Regions from separate parts of the Arthrobacter sp. FW305-BF8 genome, predicted to be linked through region 1. Evidence: predicted binding sites of a transcription regulator. Region 1 holds the regulator's gene; the other holds the start of a gene.
What was found. The regulator Rex, encoded in region 1, represses fermentation and respiration genes when NADH is low (regulators of the CRP and FNR family bind a similar motif). The targets are predictions, from matches to a motif close to CTTGTGAANNNNTTCACAAG.
Positions count from the first base shown of each region.

Region 2: the regulator Rex is predicted to act here: its motif matches at 4,025-4,044, upstream of benA (benzoate 1,2-dioxygenase large subunit).

Region 1 covers NZ_CP084561.1:4,024,374-4,031,405, reverse strand. The annotation lists gene LFT45_RS18310 (3-deoxy-7-phosphoheptulonate synthase) at 1-1,129, shown strand, start outside; gene LFT45_RS18305 (helix-turn-helix domain-containing protein) at 1,228-1,440, shown strand; gene LFT45_RS18300 (30S ribosomal protein bS22) at 1,660-1,758, shown strand; gene LFT45_RS18295 (HAD family hydrolase) at 1,930-2,748, opposite strand; gene LFT45_RS18290 (glutaredoxin family protein) at 2,832-3,089, shown strand; gene LFT45_RS18285 (redox-sensing transcriptional repressor Rex) at 3,176-3,889, shown strand; gene LFT45_RS18280 (hypothetical protein) at 3,987-4,808, opposite strand; gene LFT45_RS18275 (YceI family protein) at 5,192-5,740, opposite strand; gene LFT45_RS18270 (histidine phosphatase family protein) at 5,939-6,604, shown strand; gene LFT45_RS18265 (TlpA family protein disulfide reductase) at 6,608-7,032, shown strand, end outside.
Region 2 covers NZ_CP084561.1:2,258,515-2,265,546, reverse strand. The annotation lists gene LFT45_RS10130 (1,6-dihydroxycyclohexa-2,4-diene-1-carboxylate dehydrogenase) at 1-280, opposite strand, end outside; gene benC (benzoate 1,2-dioxygenase electron transfer component BenC) at 280-1,851, opposite strand; gene benB (benzoate 1,2-dioxygenase small subunit) at 1,975-2,511, opposite strand; gene benA (benzoate 1,2-dioxygenase large subunit) at 2,545-3,930, opposite strand; gene catA (catechol 1,2-dioxygenase) at 4,257-5,138, shown strand; gene LFT45_RS10105 (benzoate/H(+) symporter BenE family transporter) at 5,229-6,506, shown strand.

The sequences.
Region 1 (7,032 bases):
AACAGCCACCGAAACCCAGCAGCCGTCGTCGAAACGCCAGTCCACGTCGAACCTGAGGGTCAGCGAGTTCACCGCCCTGCCCACGCCCCAGGAGATGATCGCGGAACTGCCGCTGGACGCGAAGGCGGCCGACGTCGTCGAACGCGGCCGGGATGAAGTCCGGGCCATCATGGACGGCGTTGACGACCGCCTGCTGGTGATCGTGGGCCCCTGCTCCATCCACGACCCCAAGGCCGGCCTGGAATACGCCCGCCGGCTGGTGAGCCAGGCCGAGAAGCACCGGGAAGACCTGCTGATCGTCATGCGGACCTACTTCGAGAAGCCCCGCACCACCGTGGGGTGGAAGGGCCTGATCAACGATCCCCGGCTGGACGGCAGCCACGACATGGTCACCGGCCTGCGAGCGGCCCGCAGCTTCTTGCAGCAGGTCACCGCCCTGGAACTCCCCACCGCCACCGAGTTCCTCGAGCCCATCAGCCCGCAGTACATGGCCGACCTCATCTCCTGGGGTGCCATCGGTGCGCGGACCACGGAAAGCCAGATCCACCGGCAGCTCGCCTCCGGCCTCTCCATGCCCATCGGGTTCAAGAACGGGACCGACGGCGACCTCCAGGTCGCGGTGGACGCGTGCAGCGCCGCGGCCGCAGCCCAGGCTTTCCTCGGGATCGACGGCGACGGCCGGGCCGCGCTGGTGTCCACCGCGGGCAACCCCGACACCCACGTGATCCTCCGCGGCGGCCGCAAGGGGCCCAACTACTCCGCCGCCGACGTCGAAGCGGCCTCCGCCAAGCTCGCCGCCAAGAACCTCAATCCGCGGCTGATTGTGGACGCCAGCCACGCCAACAGCGGCAAGAGCCACCACCGCCAGGCCGAGGTGGCGCTCGAGATCGGCGCCCAGCTGGAGGACGCTGGAACGGCTGCCGGGGCCATTGCCGGCGTCATGCTGGAGAGCTTCCTGGTGGGCGGCGCACAGACCCTAGACGTGGCCGATCACGCCGCCGGCCGCTCGGACCTGGTCTACGGCCAGAGCGTCACGGATGCCTGCATGGAGTGGGATGTGACGGCGTCCGTGCTTGAACAGCTGGCGGCATCCTCGCGGAAACGCCGGGCTTTCACAATGGCCACGTGAGCATCTAGAGTAACTAGCACACGGTTGTTCGATGGCTCAGCATCGGCGCACACCGCAGATAGACCGGCGTCGTTGCTGAGAGCAAAGGAATATGGGTAATGTCCGCAGAGTCGAACTTCTCGAACGCCAAGTTCTTGACCGTGGCCGAGGTGGCTGAGGTAATGCGTGTCTCCAAAATGACCGTGTACCGCCTTGTCCATTCGGGGGAGATGCCCGCCGTCAGGTTCGGCCGCTCCTACCGCGTCCCGGAGACCGCCGTCGAACAGTACCTCAAGGGTGCTGTCGTGGACGGTCATACGGGCACCGCCTAACCGGACCGACTGACCGCACCGATCCCGTGGTTGCTGCAGCCGCCTTGGGGGCCGCTGCACGCCACGGAGTGTGCTGGTCAGGGGATGCTCCGGATAAGCGGTACCCTGTTAAGGAACGTTTTACGTCATTGTAAGAATCTGTCAGTTGTTCAGTCTGTTGCTCAGTCCACGGACCTTCTCCATCAGACAGGTACTGCATCTAGTTTGTAAGGAACTTTCGTGGGTTCAGTTATTAAGAAGCGTCGCAAGCGTATGGCCAAGAAGAAGCACCGCAAGTTGCTTCGCAAGACCCGCCACCAGCGCCGCAATAAGAAGTAGAGTCCGCTCTACGCGTCAATGCCCGTTCCCTTTCGAGGGTGCGGGCATTTTTGCGTCCGGCGACGTTCCTGGCTGACGACGCGCGTGCCGCCCAGCGACGCACAAAATGCCTGGCGCAGGGGGAATTCCCGCGTCGTGGGGAAATTTGCGCGTCGCGGGGAAAGAAGCGCGTCAGGCGCGGGGGCCGCGGAAGCGCGTGTAGCCCCGCCACAGGCCGTAGACGGCTCCGCCTGCCGTGGCTGCCTTGAGGCCCAGGGTGGCGGCCCGGCGGCCCGAGCGGAAGTCGTAGACCGGCCAGTTGTGCTCGCGGGAGTGCTTGCGCAGGCGGCCATCCGGGTTGATCGCCACCGGGTGCCCCACCATCGTCAGCAGCGGGATGTCATTGTAGGAGTCGCTGTAGGCCCAGCAGCGCTTCAGGTCCAGGCCGTGCGCATCCGCGATGCCCTGTACCGCCACGGCCTTGGCTGCGCCGTGCAGAATGTCCCCGACGAGCCTGCCGGTGTAGAAGCCGTCCTTGGTTTCGCCCACGGTCCCGAGGGCGCCGGTGAGCCCCAGCCTGGTGGAAATCACCGTGGCCACCTCGATCGGCGTCGCAGTGACGAGCCATACCTTCCGGCCCACCCGCAGGTGCTGCTCGGCCAGGGCTTTCGCCCCCGGCCAGATCCGGGAGGCGATCATCTCGTCGTAGACTTCCTCGCCCAGCGCCCGGATGTCCTCCTCCGTGATGCCGGCGGCGAGCCTCAGCGCTGAATCCCGCACCGCGTGGACGTCATTGAGGTTCTCGCCCCGGAGTACGAACTTGAGCTGCTTCCACGCCATCCCCGCAGCCTGCGCCAGCGTGAAGGCTCCGCGCTGGTGCATTTTCCTGGCCACGTGGAACAGGCTCGCCCCGCGCATGAGGGTGTTGTCGACGTCGAAGAAGGCTGCCTCGCCGTGTTGCTGCTTTGCAACCGGACGGTGGGCCACAGCGACGTACTTCTCCTCGGGCATGCCACTGAGTCTAGTCAATGCAGTACCCCGCGGCTGACTGCCGCCGCGTCGCTCACCGCCGGGAACGGCGATACGGTTGAAGCATGGCAAACCCCGACGTCGTTCTCCTCACCAAAGCTGACTGCCACCTGTGCGCAGCGGCGCGCGACGCCGTCGGGCGGGTGACTGCCCGGCTGGGACTTTCGTGGTCGGAGCGGCAGTTGGACTCGGACGACGAACTGCGCGACCGCTATGCCGAGGAGATTCCAGTGGTGCTGGTTGACGGGATCCAGCGCGACTTCTGGAAGATCGACGAGGCCCGCCTGGAGCGTGTCCTGCGCCGCGCCATCGCAGGGGATTAGCCGATTTCGAACAATGGCGCTTGCTTTGTTGACTTAACTGATGGGGATCTAGAGTGGACTCACAACGCGACGCAACGGAGCAGATAGTGACTTCGCTCGATTCACCACCCCAGGCCGTGCCCGGGCCAGCCGGCCCAACTGCGCCTACGGGGGCTGCCGGTAAGCAGATTCCGCCGGCGGCCGTGGCCCGGCTGACGATCTACCTGCGCGCCCTGAACTCCCTGCTGGCCGAAGGCACCGAGCGGGTCTCCTCCGAATCACTGGCTGAGCTTTCCGGGGTCAGCTCCTCAACGCTCCGCAAGGACCTGTCCCACGTGGGCTCCTACGGCACCCGCGGCGTGGGTTACGAGGTGCAGTACCTGAGCCGCCACATCGCCGCCGCACTGGGCCTGACGCATGACTGGAAGGTCGCGATTGTCGGCGCCGGCAACCTGGGCAAGGCGCTGGCCCGCTACGGCGGCTTCGAATCCAGGGGCTTCGACGTGGTTGCCATCTTCGACGCTGACCAGATGGTGGTGGGCAACGAGGTGGGCTGGCTGCGGGTCAGTGACGTTGCGGACCTGGAAGCTGTCCTGGAGCGGACCGGCACCAACATGGTGGTGCTGGCGCTGCCTGCCGCAGTGGCCCAGAGTATCTGTGACCGGGTGGTGGGCGCCGGCGTGCGCAGCATCCTCAGTTTTGCTCCCGTGATGCTCCAGGTGCCCGACGGCGTGACGCTGAGGAAGGTGGACATGGCCACCGAGCTGCAGATCCTGGCCTACCATGCGCAACGGGCGCAGACGCCCGGCCAGCCGGAGTAACTCCGGCCTTTCAGGAATCCGCGCCCGTTGGCGGCAAGAGACTTAGTGCTTTGCAGGTGCCTGGCGGCTTGCCCGTAGCTGGCACTGTGCGCTTTGCCTAGCGGCCGTACGGACCGCCCGGCTGCGAGTAGGGGTTGGCGAACGGCTGCGGCTTTTGGAAGTACGGTGCCGCTCCCGGCAGGTACAGCATGATGATCGCGGCGATGCCGAGAAGGCCCACCAAGGTGTTCAGGCCCGCCGGGAAGAGGGTGAACACGGACAGAGCGGCAAAGACGGTGCCCAGAATGCGGGCCCAGTTCTTGCCCTTCCGGACGTTGAACGCCACCAGCGCGTAGAGGCCGGCGCCGATCAGGGCAAAGACCACCATGGTTCCGATGATGAAGCCCTTGACGTCCTCGAAGGCGATGTCCTGGCCGCTGCCGCGCAGCTGCTCTTCGAACGTGCTCCGCATGGCCGGGTCATCCAGGGTGGGAATCGTGATCAGGATGGACAGGATCCACAGGACGCCCGCAGCGATGATCATCCAGAAGGAATAATTCACCAGCTTCGGGACGCCGTCGCCGGTGGCTGCCTGGGCCTGTTCCGACGGGTACTGCCCGTAGGGGGACTGGCCATAAGGGCTCTGGCCGTAGGGCGACTGGCCGGACTGCGGCTGTCCATACTGCGGCGGGTTCTGGCCATACTGGGGCTGTCCGTATTGTGGAGCACCCTGTCCGTACTGGGGCGAATTCTGGCCGTACTGTGGTGCGTTCTGGCCGTACTGTGGGGTGCCCTGCTCGCCCTGGCCGTACTGCGGTGCGTTCTGCCCGTACTGGGGCGCGCCCTGACCGTAGCGGGGCTGCCCGCTGCCCGGCTGGGATCCGTCGTTGGGCTCGTTGGAGCCGGGGTCATTGGAGTGGGGGACTGGAGGATTGCTCATGAGCGGTCCTTTGCGTAGTGACGTTCTGAATCGGCTACCGGTTCAGACGCCTGCCCTCCCCAGCATGGTTCACTTCCCACCGTACCCCTCAGCAGGTCCGCGGCGGATCATTCCGGAGAGGTATTCCAAAAGGCGGGCCAACATGCGGAAACGCTGCCAACAGGGGATTCTCCGCTGTGAATATCGGCGGCGTCGCCGGGAAGCGTTGCCGTCGAGAGTTGGCGGGTGTCGATCAGGGTCGGCCCCGTGCCGCGGCGAGCAGTTCTGCGAGCTGGGGACCCACATCAGCGTCGTGGCCAACGCCGAACGCCCCGCCTGCGGAAAATCCGCGGACGGGGCGTTTCGGGGCGAGTAGCCGTGGCTGCGGGACGGGCCCGGGAGACCTACGCTGCAGGTGCGATGAAGGCCAGTTCCAGGTTGATGGCAACCTTGTCGCTGACCAGGACGCCGCCGGCTTCCAGCACGGCGTTCCAGGTCAGGCCGAAGTCCTTGCGGCTGATGGTGGTCTCGGCGGAAACACCGGCGCGGGTGTTGCCGAAGGGGTCAACGGCAACGCCGTTGAATTCGGTCTCGAGGGAGACGGGGCGGGTGACACCCTTGATGGTCAGGTCGCCCTGGAGCTCGTAGCTGTCGCCGTTGGCAACGAGGCCGTTGGAGACGAAGGACATTTCCGGGAACTTCTCGACGTCGAAGAAGTCTTCGCCGCGGACGTGGGCGTCGCGGTTGGCGTCGCCGGAGTCGAAGCTGGCGGTCTTGATGGTGGCCTCGACCTTGGTGGCCGTTACGTCCTCGGCGAGGTCCAGGGTTGCGGCGGCGTCCTTGAACTGGCCCCGGACCTTGCTGATGCCGGCGTGGCGGACAGTGAAGGCGATCTCACTGTGGGAGTTGTCGAGGGTCCAGGTGCCGCGGGTGAGTTCGGTGGAAAGTGCCATGGTGGTTCTCCTTGTATCAGTAGGTCAATCGGGTGATCATTGAAGCTTTCGTTGAAGCCTCAACTAACTGCTGCATCCAGTATAAACATGCATTTGCATCTTTTATTCCACCGCCGGGGAACTTTTTGAAAAATTTCTGAGTTCTACTTGATGTAGAAGATTTCGTCATTACCCCTGCCCTTTGAGAAACTGGTAGACATGCCCCAAGCCACTGTCCATTTGCTCCGCCACGGCGAGGTCCATAACCCCACAGGTGTCCTGTACGGCAGGCTGCCTGAATTCCACCTCTCCGAACTTGGCCGGCAGATGGCGCAGACGCTCGCCGAGCACTTCCGCGAACGCGTTTCCCAGGGCGCCAGCATCGTGTACCTGGTGGCGTCGCCGCTCACCCGCGCCCAGGAAACTGCCCAGCCCACCTCGGAAGCTCTCGGGCTGGACATCCACACCGACGCTCGCATCATCGAGGCGGAAAACTACTTCGAAGGGCTCAAAGTCACCAAGGCCGAGCTGCGCAAACCCAAGCACTGGCCGCACCTGATCAACCCTTTCCGGCCCTCGTGGGGCGAGCCCTACAAACAGCAGGCAGCCCGCGTGACGGAGGCCGTCCAGGAAGCGCGCGCGAAGGCGGTCGAACTGGGCGGCGACGGTGCCGAGGCCATCCTGGTCTGCCACCAGCTTCCAATCTGGGCCACGCGGCTCAGCGCCGAGGGCAAGCCGCTGTGGCACGATCCGCGGAAACGCGAATGCACGCTGACCTCCCTCACCTCCCTGGTTTTCGGCGACGACGGCGCCCTGCTGCGCGTGGAGTACAGCGAACCCGCCGCCGCCCTTCTTCCCGGTGCCTCGAGCACCCCCGGAGCCTAAGTTATGACTGAAACACCCAAAAGTTCCCGCCGCAGCGTCCTTGCCGCCGGCGGCCTGGCCCTCACCGCGATCACGCTGGGCCTGTCCGCCTGCGCCCAGGAGGACGCCCTGGCCAAGCAGGCCAAGGCCGGGGACAACAAGAACTACGTGGCAGGCGACGGTTCGGTGACTGAGTTCGCCGCAGCCGAGCGCAAGTCCGGCATCCAGATCCAGGGAACCCTGTTCAACGGCACCGCCGTTGCCCCCGAGGATTTCCTGGGCAAGGTCACCGTGCTGAACTTCTGGTTCGCCGGTTGCGCGCCCTGCCGGGTGGAAGCGCCATCCCTGGAGGCCCTCCACCAGGAGTTCAAGACCAAGGGCGTCCAGTTCTTCGGCGTGAACCTGCGCGATGAGAAGGCCACAGCCGACGCCTTCGACAAGACCTTCGG
Region 2 (7,032 bases), 1.8 Mb from region 1:
GGGCGGCCTTGATGGCCTGGGTGGCGCCGGCGAAGGTCTCCAGGTCCGCGGTGACGGATGTGGCCGAGCCGCCCGAACCCGACGCTTTGGCGGCCTCGTCGATGCCGCGGGCAACGTCGTGGACCAGGTCCGCGCGGTCCACCAGGACCACGGCGCCGCTCTCGGCACCGATGCGTTCGGCCACCTTCTGTCCTATCCCCTGGGCGGCACCGGTGACGACGGCGACCTTGCCGCCGAACCTGCCCGGGGTCACGTATTGCCCGGCGTACGGCGCAGCCATCAGTGTGCGGCCTTGGCGTCGATGGCCCCCACCATGGTCCCCTTGGCATCCTGGGCGTGGGCCATGATGACTTCGCGCAGCCTGGCTTTGTCCCCGCGTTCAAAGGCGTCGACGACGTCGATGTGGTCCTGCGTGACGCGCTCGAAGATCGGCGTGCCGGCTTCGAAGGCCGCGGCCATCTGGGCGTGGACGTCCAGGCGGCGGTAGGACTCCAGCAGCATCGGGTTGTCGCAGATCGTGAAGAGGTACTCGTGGAATTCCTCGTTGGTGCGCGCGAACCCGTCGGGATCGGTGATGTTTCCGTCCTGCACCGAACCGGTGGTAGCTTCGGCCAGGCGGCGGAACTGGCGCAGTTGTTCCTGGGTGAGCCGTCCCAGCAGCAGTTCGCTGACGGCAAGCTCCAGGCCCATGCGGGCGTCCAGCTGGGCGAAGCTGTCCTCCTTGTGGAAATCCAGCCGGCCGGTCTCCAGCGAAGACACGGCTTCGCCGCGGGTCATGGTGTCGCCGTCGGCCTGGATCTTCTCAACCGGAGCCGGGGCGCCCGTTTCGGCGTCGCCGCCGGTGGTTTCCTTCGGTGCGAATCGTTCGAAGTAGAAGTTGGCGGGCTTGATGCCTTCGGTGTCCAGCCATTTGGAGACGGCATTGACCATGGGCGGTGGGCCGCAGAGGTAGATGTCCACGTCGCCGTCGTTGAGGTGCTTCGGTTCGATGATCTGGGTGACGTAGCCGGTGTGCGGAGCGGAGGTGCCGGGCTCGGAGGCGATGTAGTCCCAGGTGAAACCGGGCAGTTTCGCCTCGTAGGCGCGCAGCCAGTTCAGGCCCACGATGTCGGCCTCGCGGGTGAGCCCGTAGATCAGGTGGACCGGGCTGGAGGGCGGGTTTTCGGCGAGCTTTTCCAGGATGGATAGGAGCGGGGCCAGCCCGGTGCCGCCGGCCAGGAGCAGCAGGGGCCGTTTGGGCTCGCGCAGGAAGAACGATCCGTACGGGCCCGTGAACTCGATGGTGTCGCCCACGGCGGCGCGGTCGCGGAGGTACTCGGACATGGCGCCCTGCGGAGTCACCCGGACCATGAAGGACGCCTCCTGGACCTCGGGGCCGCTGCTGAAGGAGTAGGAGCGCTCGGCATCGGAGCCGGGGACTTTGAGGTTGACGTACTGTCCGGGGAGGAAGGTCAGCGCGTCGCGGTTGTCCACCTCGAGGGCGAAGGACACGGTGGTGTCCGTGTGCCGGTTGAGTTCCTTGATGGTGGAGGTGAAGGACGCGGCGGCCGTCTTCGCCGATTCGGACGTGGCCGGGATCTGGATGGCGAGGTCCGACTCCGGCACGGCCTGGCAGGTGAGCAGGTAGCCCTTTTCGAGTTCCTCCTCCGTCATGGCGTCGTCGATGAAGTCGCCCGGGTCGAAGGAACCGGAATCGCAGAAGGCCTTGCAGGTGCCGCAGGCGCCGTCCCGGCAGTCCGATGGAATGTTGATGCGTGCCTTGTAGGCGGCATCCATGACGGTCTCATAGTCGCCGACCTTGATGACTTTGGTGACGCCGTCCTCGAAGCTGAGGGCTACTTTGTGGCCCATGGGGTCCTCCTGACTGTCCGGGCGCGCCATCGCGGTCCGGAAAAAGTTATGGTGTGCCCGGTGGGCACAGGGTGGAAAATGCCGTGCGGCGCCCCCAGGTCTCGGGCGCCGGCTGCGGGCGGGTCAGATCATGTAGACGTCCACCACGTGGTGGATGTAGTCGTTCTTCAGGACCACCTTCTTCTTCAGGATCACCGACTGCGGACCGGAAAGGTCCAGGGTGTAGTAGCTGGTGCCAAAGTAGGTGTCCGTCGTGTTGTAGCGGAAGTAGAGGGTGAACCAGTTGAAGCGCACGTCCACCGTGCCGCCGTCGTTCGCCAACACCTCGACGTCCGTGATGTTGTGGCCCGTGCGCGGCTCCGGGAGGGAGGTGGCTGATGACCTGTCGGTCTTGATCCGGAACACCCGGTCCTCGATGCCGCCGCGGTTGTCGTAGTAGATCAGGGAGATCTCGTTCTGGGGGTCCTGCGTCAGCTGGTCGTCCACGTCCCAGGCCGGCATCCAGAATTCGGAATCCGGGTGGTAGCACTCCAGCCATTCATCGAACTGTCGGTCATCCAGCAGGCGGGCTTCCCGGTAGAGGAACGCCCGGACGGTTTCGAGGGTTGCGATCTCCTCCGCGGTCTTCAGGACCGGGGCGGTGTGGGTCAGGTTGGTCATGGGTTCTGCGCTCTCTGTGGTTCGGGCGGGCTCTCAGGCGGTGACGGGAATGGATTCCAGGGCGGAACGCTCCTCTTCCTCCGCCAGGGCCCGGTCCATGACTTCCTTCCAGTACCCGTGCTGGATGGGGTAGAGCCCTTCGTCTTCGGTGCGCACGCCGGAGGCGATCACCCGGGTCATGCCCAGGGCCTGTGCCTGCTCATCCGGGCCGGTGATCTCGTGGGTGGCGCCGCGGGTCATGTCGTTCCACGGGGCGCTGGTGGCCCAGTAGGTCTTGTTGCAGGAGCGGAATTCCTCCAGGTCGTCCGGCGTGGCCATGCCCGTGGCGTTGAAGAAGTCCTCGTACTGGCGGATGCGCTTGGAACGGTTCTCCTGGGACTCGCCCTTGGGGGCGATGCAGTAGATGGTCACCTCGGTCTGGTCCGCGGAGATGGGCCGGAAGTGCCGGATCTGCGAGGAGAACTGGTCCATGATGTAGACGTTCGGGTAGAGGCACAGGTTGCGGGAGATGTTGATCATGAAGTTGGCCATCTCCTCGCCGTACTTGGCCACGAGCTCGTCGCGGCGGTCCCAGAGCGGACGGTCCTGGGGGTTGGTCCACTCCTGCCAGAGCAGCAGGTGGCCGTGGTCGTAGGAATAGAACCCGCCCTTGACCTTGCCCCACTTGCCGGCGTCCATGGCCTTGGTCTTGTTGGCGGAATCCCCGGCGCTGCGGCGGGCCGTGGTGGCTGCGTAGTTCCAGTGCACGGCGGTGACGTGGTAGCCGTCGGCACCGTTCTCGGCCTGGACCTTCCAGTTGCCGTCGTAGGTATAGGTGGAGGATCCGCGCAGCACTTCCAGGCCCTCGGGTGACTGGTCCACTATCGAGTCGATGACCTTGGTGGCATCGCCCAGGTGCTCCTCGAGCGGGAGCACGTCGGCCTTCAGCGAGCCGAACAGGAAGCCGCGGTAGGACTCGAAGCGGGCCACCTTGGTGAGGTCGTGTGAGCCTTCCTTGTTGAAGGTCTCGGGGTAGCCAGCGTTCCGGGAGTCCTTGACCTTCAGCAGCTCGCCGGAGTTCTTGAAGGTCCAGCCGTGGAAGGGGCAGGTGAACGTGGTGCGGTTGTCCGTCTTGCGGCGGCACAGCATGGCGCCTCGGTGCGAACAGGCGTTGACCAGGCAGTTCAGGTTTTCATCCTTGTCCCGGGTGATCATCACGGGGGTGCGGCCGATATAGGTGGTGAAGTAGTCGCCCACGTTGGGGATCTGCGACTCGTGGGCGAGGTACACCCAGTTGCCTTCGAAGATGTGCTTCATCTCGAGTTCGAAGATCTCCTGGTCGGTGAAGATCTCGCGCTTGGCCCGGATGACGCCGTTCTCGCGGTCGTCGATCACGGCGTCGGCAAGGACCTCGCGGGCATGGATCAGGTTCTCGGTCATGGCGTGCTCCCTCATTGGAGATTGCTGGACGGATGGTCGGAGGTCCACTCGGGAAAGGGCTTCGGCGGCGGACGTTGTCCAGCAATTCTTGCCGCTCGTGATTGGCCTCACATCAGGCAAATACCTAGGTTCCACCAAGGGTGTCTTTATGTACCGATAATGACTCAAAAGACGCCTAGTTGATATTTGTAGCGTCCTTATCTGCGCGCCTACGATTGAGACCGACATCACGCGGTGCGGCGCAGGGCATGACGACTGGCCCCGCAGCCCGCGTCGGGTGCAGGAGCCCTTCCTGTCCCCATTCAATGAGGAAGGTGGACATTGTCATGACCCAAACCCCAACGGACAGCCGCACGGAAAACGAAGGCACCGCCGTCGAAGCAGGCACCAAGGCAACCGAGCGGTTCGCAGCGTCGGGCAAGCTCTCCAAGGTGGATGTATCCAAGGAACGGGTGAGCCTGCTGGCCGGCGCGCTGATCAAGGCCGCCAACGACATCGTCGAGGAACACCAGGTCACCTACGAGGAATACAACGCGCTCAAAGCGTGGCTGATCAAGGTCGGGACGGACGGTGAATGGCCGCTGTTCCTCGACGTCTGGCTTGAGCACACCGTTGAGGACGTCAACTCCCAGGACCGCCCCGGCACCGTGGGCACCATTGAGGGCCCCTACTACGTTCCCAACTCCCCGGAACTCCAGACGCCCGCCACGGTTGAAATGCGCGACGGCGAAGAGGGCACCCCGCTGCGCTTCAGCGGCCAGTTCACCGACACCGAAGGCAACCCCATCCAGGGCGCCCATGTGGAGATCTGGCACGCGGACGCCGCCGGTTTCTACTCCCAGTACGCCCCAGGCCTGCCCGAGTGGCTCTTCCGCGCCACCGTCAAGGCTTCAGACGATGGCCGGTTCGAGATCAACACGATGCGTCCGGCGCCCTACCAGATCCCCACGGACGGGGCCTGCGGGCAGCTGATCAGTGCGGCGGGCTGGCACGCCTGGCGTCCGGCGCACATCCACATCAAGGTGTCCGCACCGGGCTACGAGCCGGTCACCCAGCAGCTTTACTTCCCCGGCGACCCCCACAACGCTGACGACATCGCCTCGGCAGTGAAGCCTGAACTGATGCTGGACCCCCGCCCCCGTACCGACGGAAAGGGCGAGGAAGTAGTTTATGACTACGTCCTGGCAAAGCAGGGCCAGAAGAAGTAGCACGCAACTGGGAGATACCCCCGCACGGAGGCGCTCCGGAGCTGAAGCTTCGGAGCGCCTCCGGTTTTTCCGCGCCAGCCAGGAGTTCCGATGAGCCATCCCCGTCCCGACCTGCCCGCCACGTCCGTCGGATCAGCCGTGCTGGTGCCGGAGCCCTTAGTGGAACGCCCGGGGGTCCGGCCCGCAGGCCCGCGCCAGATTCTTCGCGACCTGGGCCTGTCCTATGTCTCCAACGGGGCCATCGGGCTCATTTTCGCGGCGTCCGGACCCATCGCCGTCACCCTGGCCGTCGGAACGGCGGGCGGCCTGACCCAGGGCCAGCTGTCGTCCTGGGTTTTTGGCATTCTCTTTTCCGGCGGGGCGGCCACGCTGCTGATGTCAATCATTTACCGGCAGCCCCTAGGCTTCGCCTGGTCCATCCCCGGCACGGTTCTCCTGGGACCTTCCCTGCAGCACCTGACCTTCCCGGAAGTCGTCGGGGCCTTCTTCACCTCCGGCGTGCTGATCCTCGCCCTGGGCGCCACCGGGGTGGTTCGCAAAGCCATGGCGCTGGCGCCCACGCCGATCGTGATGGCCATGGTGGCCGCGGTGTTCCTGAAGTTCGGCACAGACGTCGTCGCCTCCACCCAGGACAACCCGGCCGTGGCTGCCCCGATGGTGGCCGCGTTCCTGGTGCTTACTGCCGTTCCCATGCTCGGCAGGTATCTGCCGCCGGTCCTGGGCACGCTGGTGGCAGGCTGCATCGCCGTGGCGGCCAGCGGCCAGTTCAGCCTTTCACACGGCGGAACGCTTCTGGCCACCCCTGTTTTCACCGCGCCTGAATTCACGTGGGCTGCCCAGCTCGAGCTGGTGATTCCCCTCGCCCTCACCGTGCTGTTCGTTCAAAACGGCCAGGGCATCGCCGTCCTCCGGGCCGCCGGCCACCATCCGCCGGTGAATGCCTTCGCCATTGTGTCCGGCGCCTTCTCGGTACTGAACGCAGGGTTCGGGGCCGTCTCGGCCTGCGTCACTGGTCCCACCAACGCCCTGCTGACGTCGTCAGGGAAGCTCCAGCGCCAATACGCGGCCGCCGTGGCGTACGGCCTGCTGGCCCTGGTGTTCGCAGCGTTTGCCCCCACCCTGACCCGGCTGATGCTGGCCGCGCCCAAGGAGTTCGTCCTGGCGCTGGGTGGCATCGCGATGCTGCGGGCCCTCCAGCAGGCCTTCGTCACGGCCTTCGCAACCAGCTTCACCCTGGGCTCGCTGGTGACGTTCGTGGTGACGATTTCCGGCATGAACCTCTTCAACATCCATGCAGCCTTCTGGGGCCTGGTGATTGGCTACGGGGTGTCCAGGCTTCTTGAGCAGAGGGACCATCTGGGTCTCTGAGTCGGCCAACCTGCAGCGTCGTCCGCGTACAGGCCCGTCCCGGCTTACGTGACCGTGGATCCAGCAACTCCTCCTCCCACAAGGCCAGGTCCTGAGTGCGGGACAGCTGGAGTATCGCGGCAAACCGCGGCTAATGATGATGGCGGGGCAATCACCCAGTTCAGTCAGCGCGGCTTTACGCCCCCAGCCGCGACGCGGTGATCGAAATGCCCCTCTTCCGACCTGTTCCCGGCACGGGGCGACGGCGGGGATCAGGTGTGGGTTCGGGCCACTGAGGCTGTGTCGGTGCATCACCGTTCCGTCGTGTAGTCATCCAGCAGGTTGGCCATGAAGGAATGTGAAAGACCAGCCAGGCGGAAACCTCATTTCCGGACGCCGCGCCAAGAAAACCTCCACCGCATCGTGCAGTAGACGCCGAAGGTAGCCATGAACAGGCAACGACGCGAAAACCAGAAACGCAGGGATGAAAGGCTGCGTGAGCTTCATGAGCCAAATGCACGGCAATGCAATCTCTCAGTAGGCCACG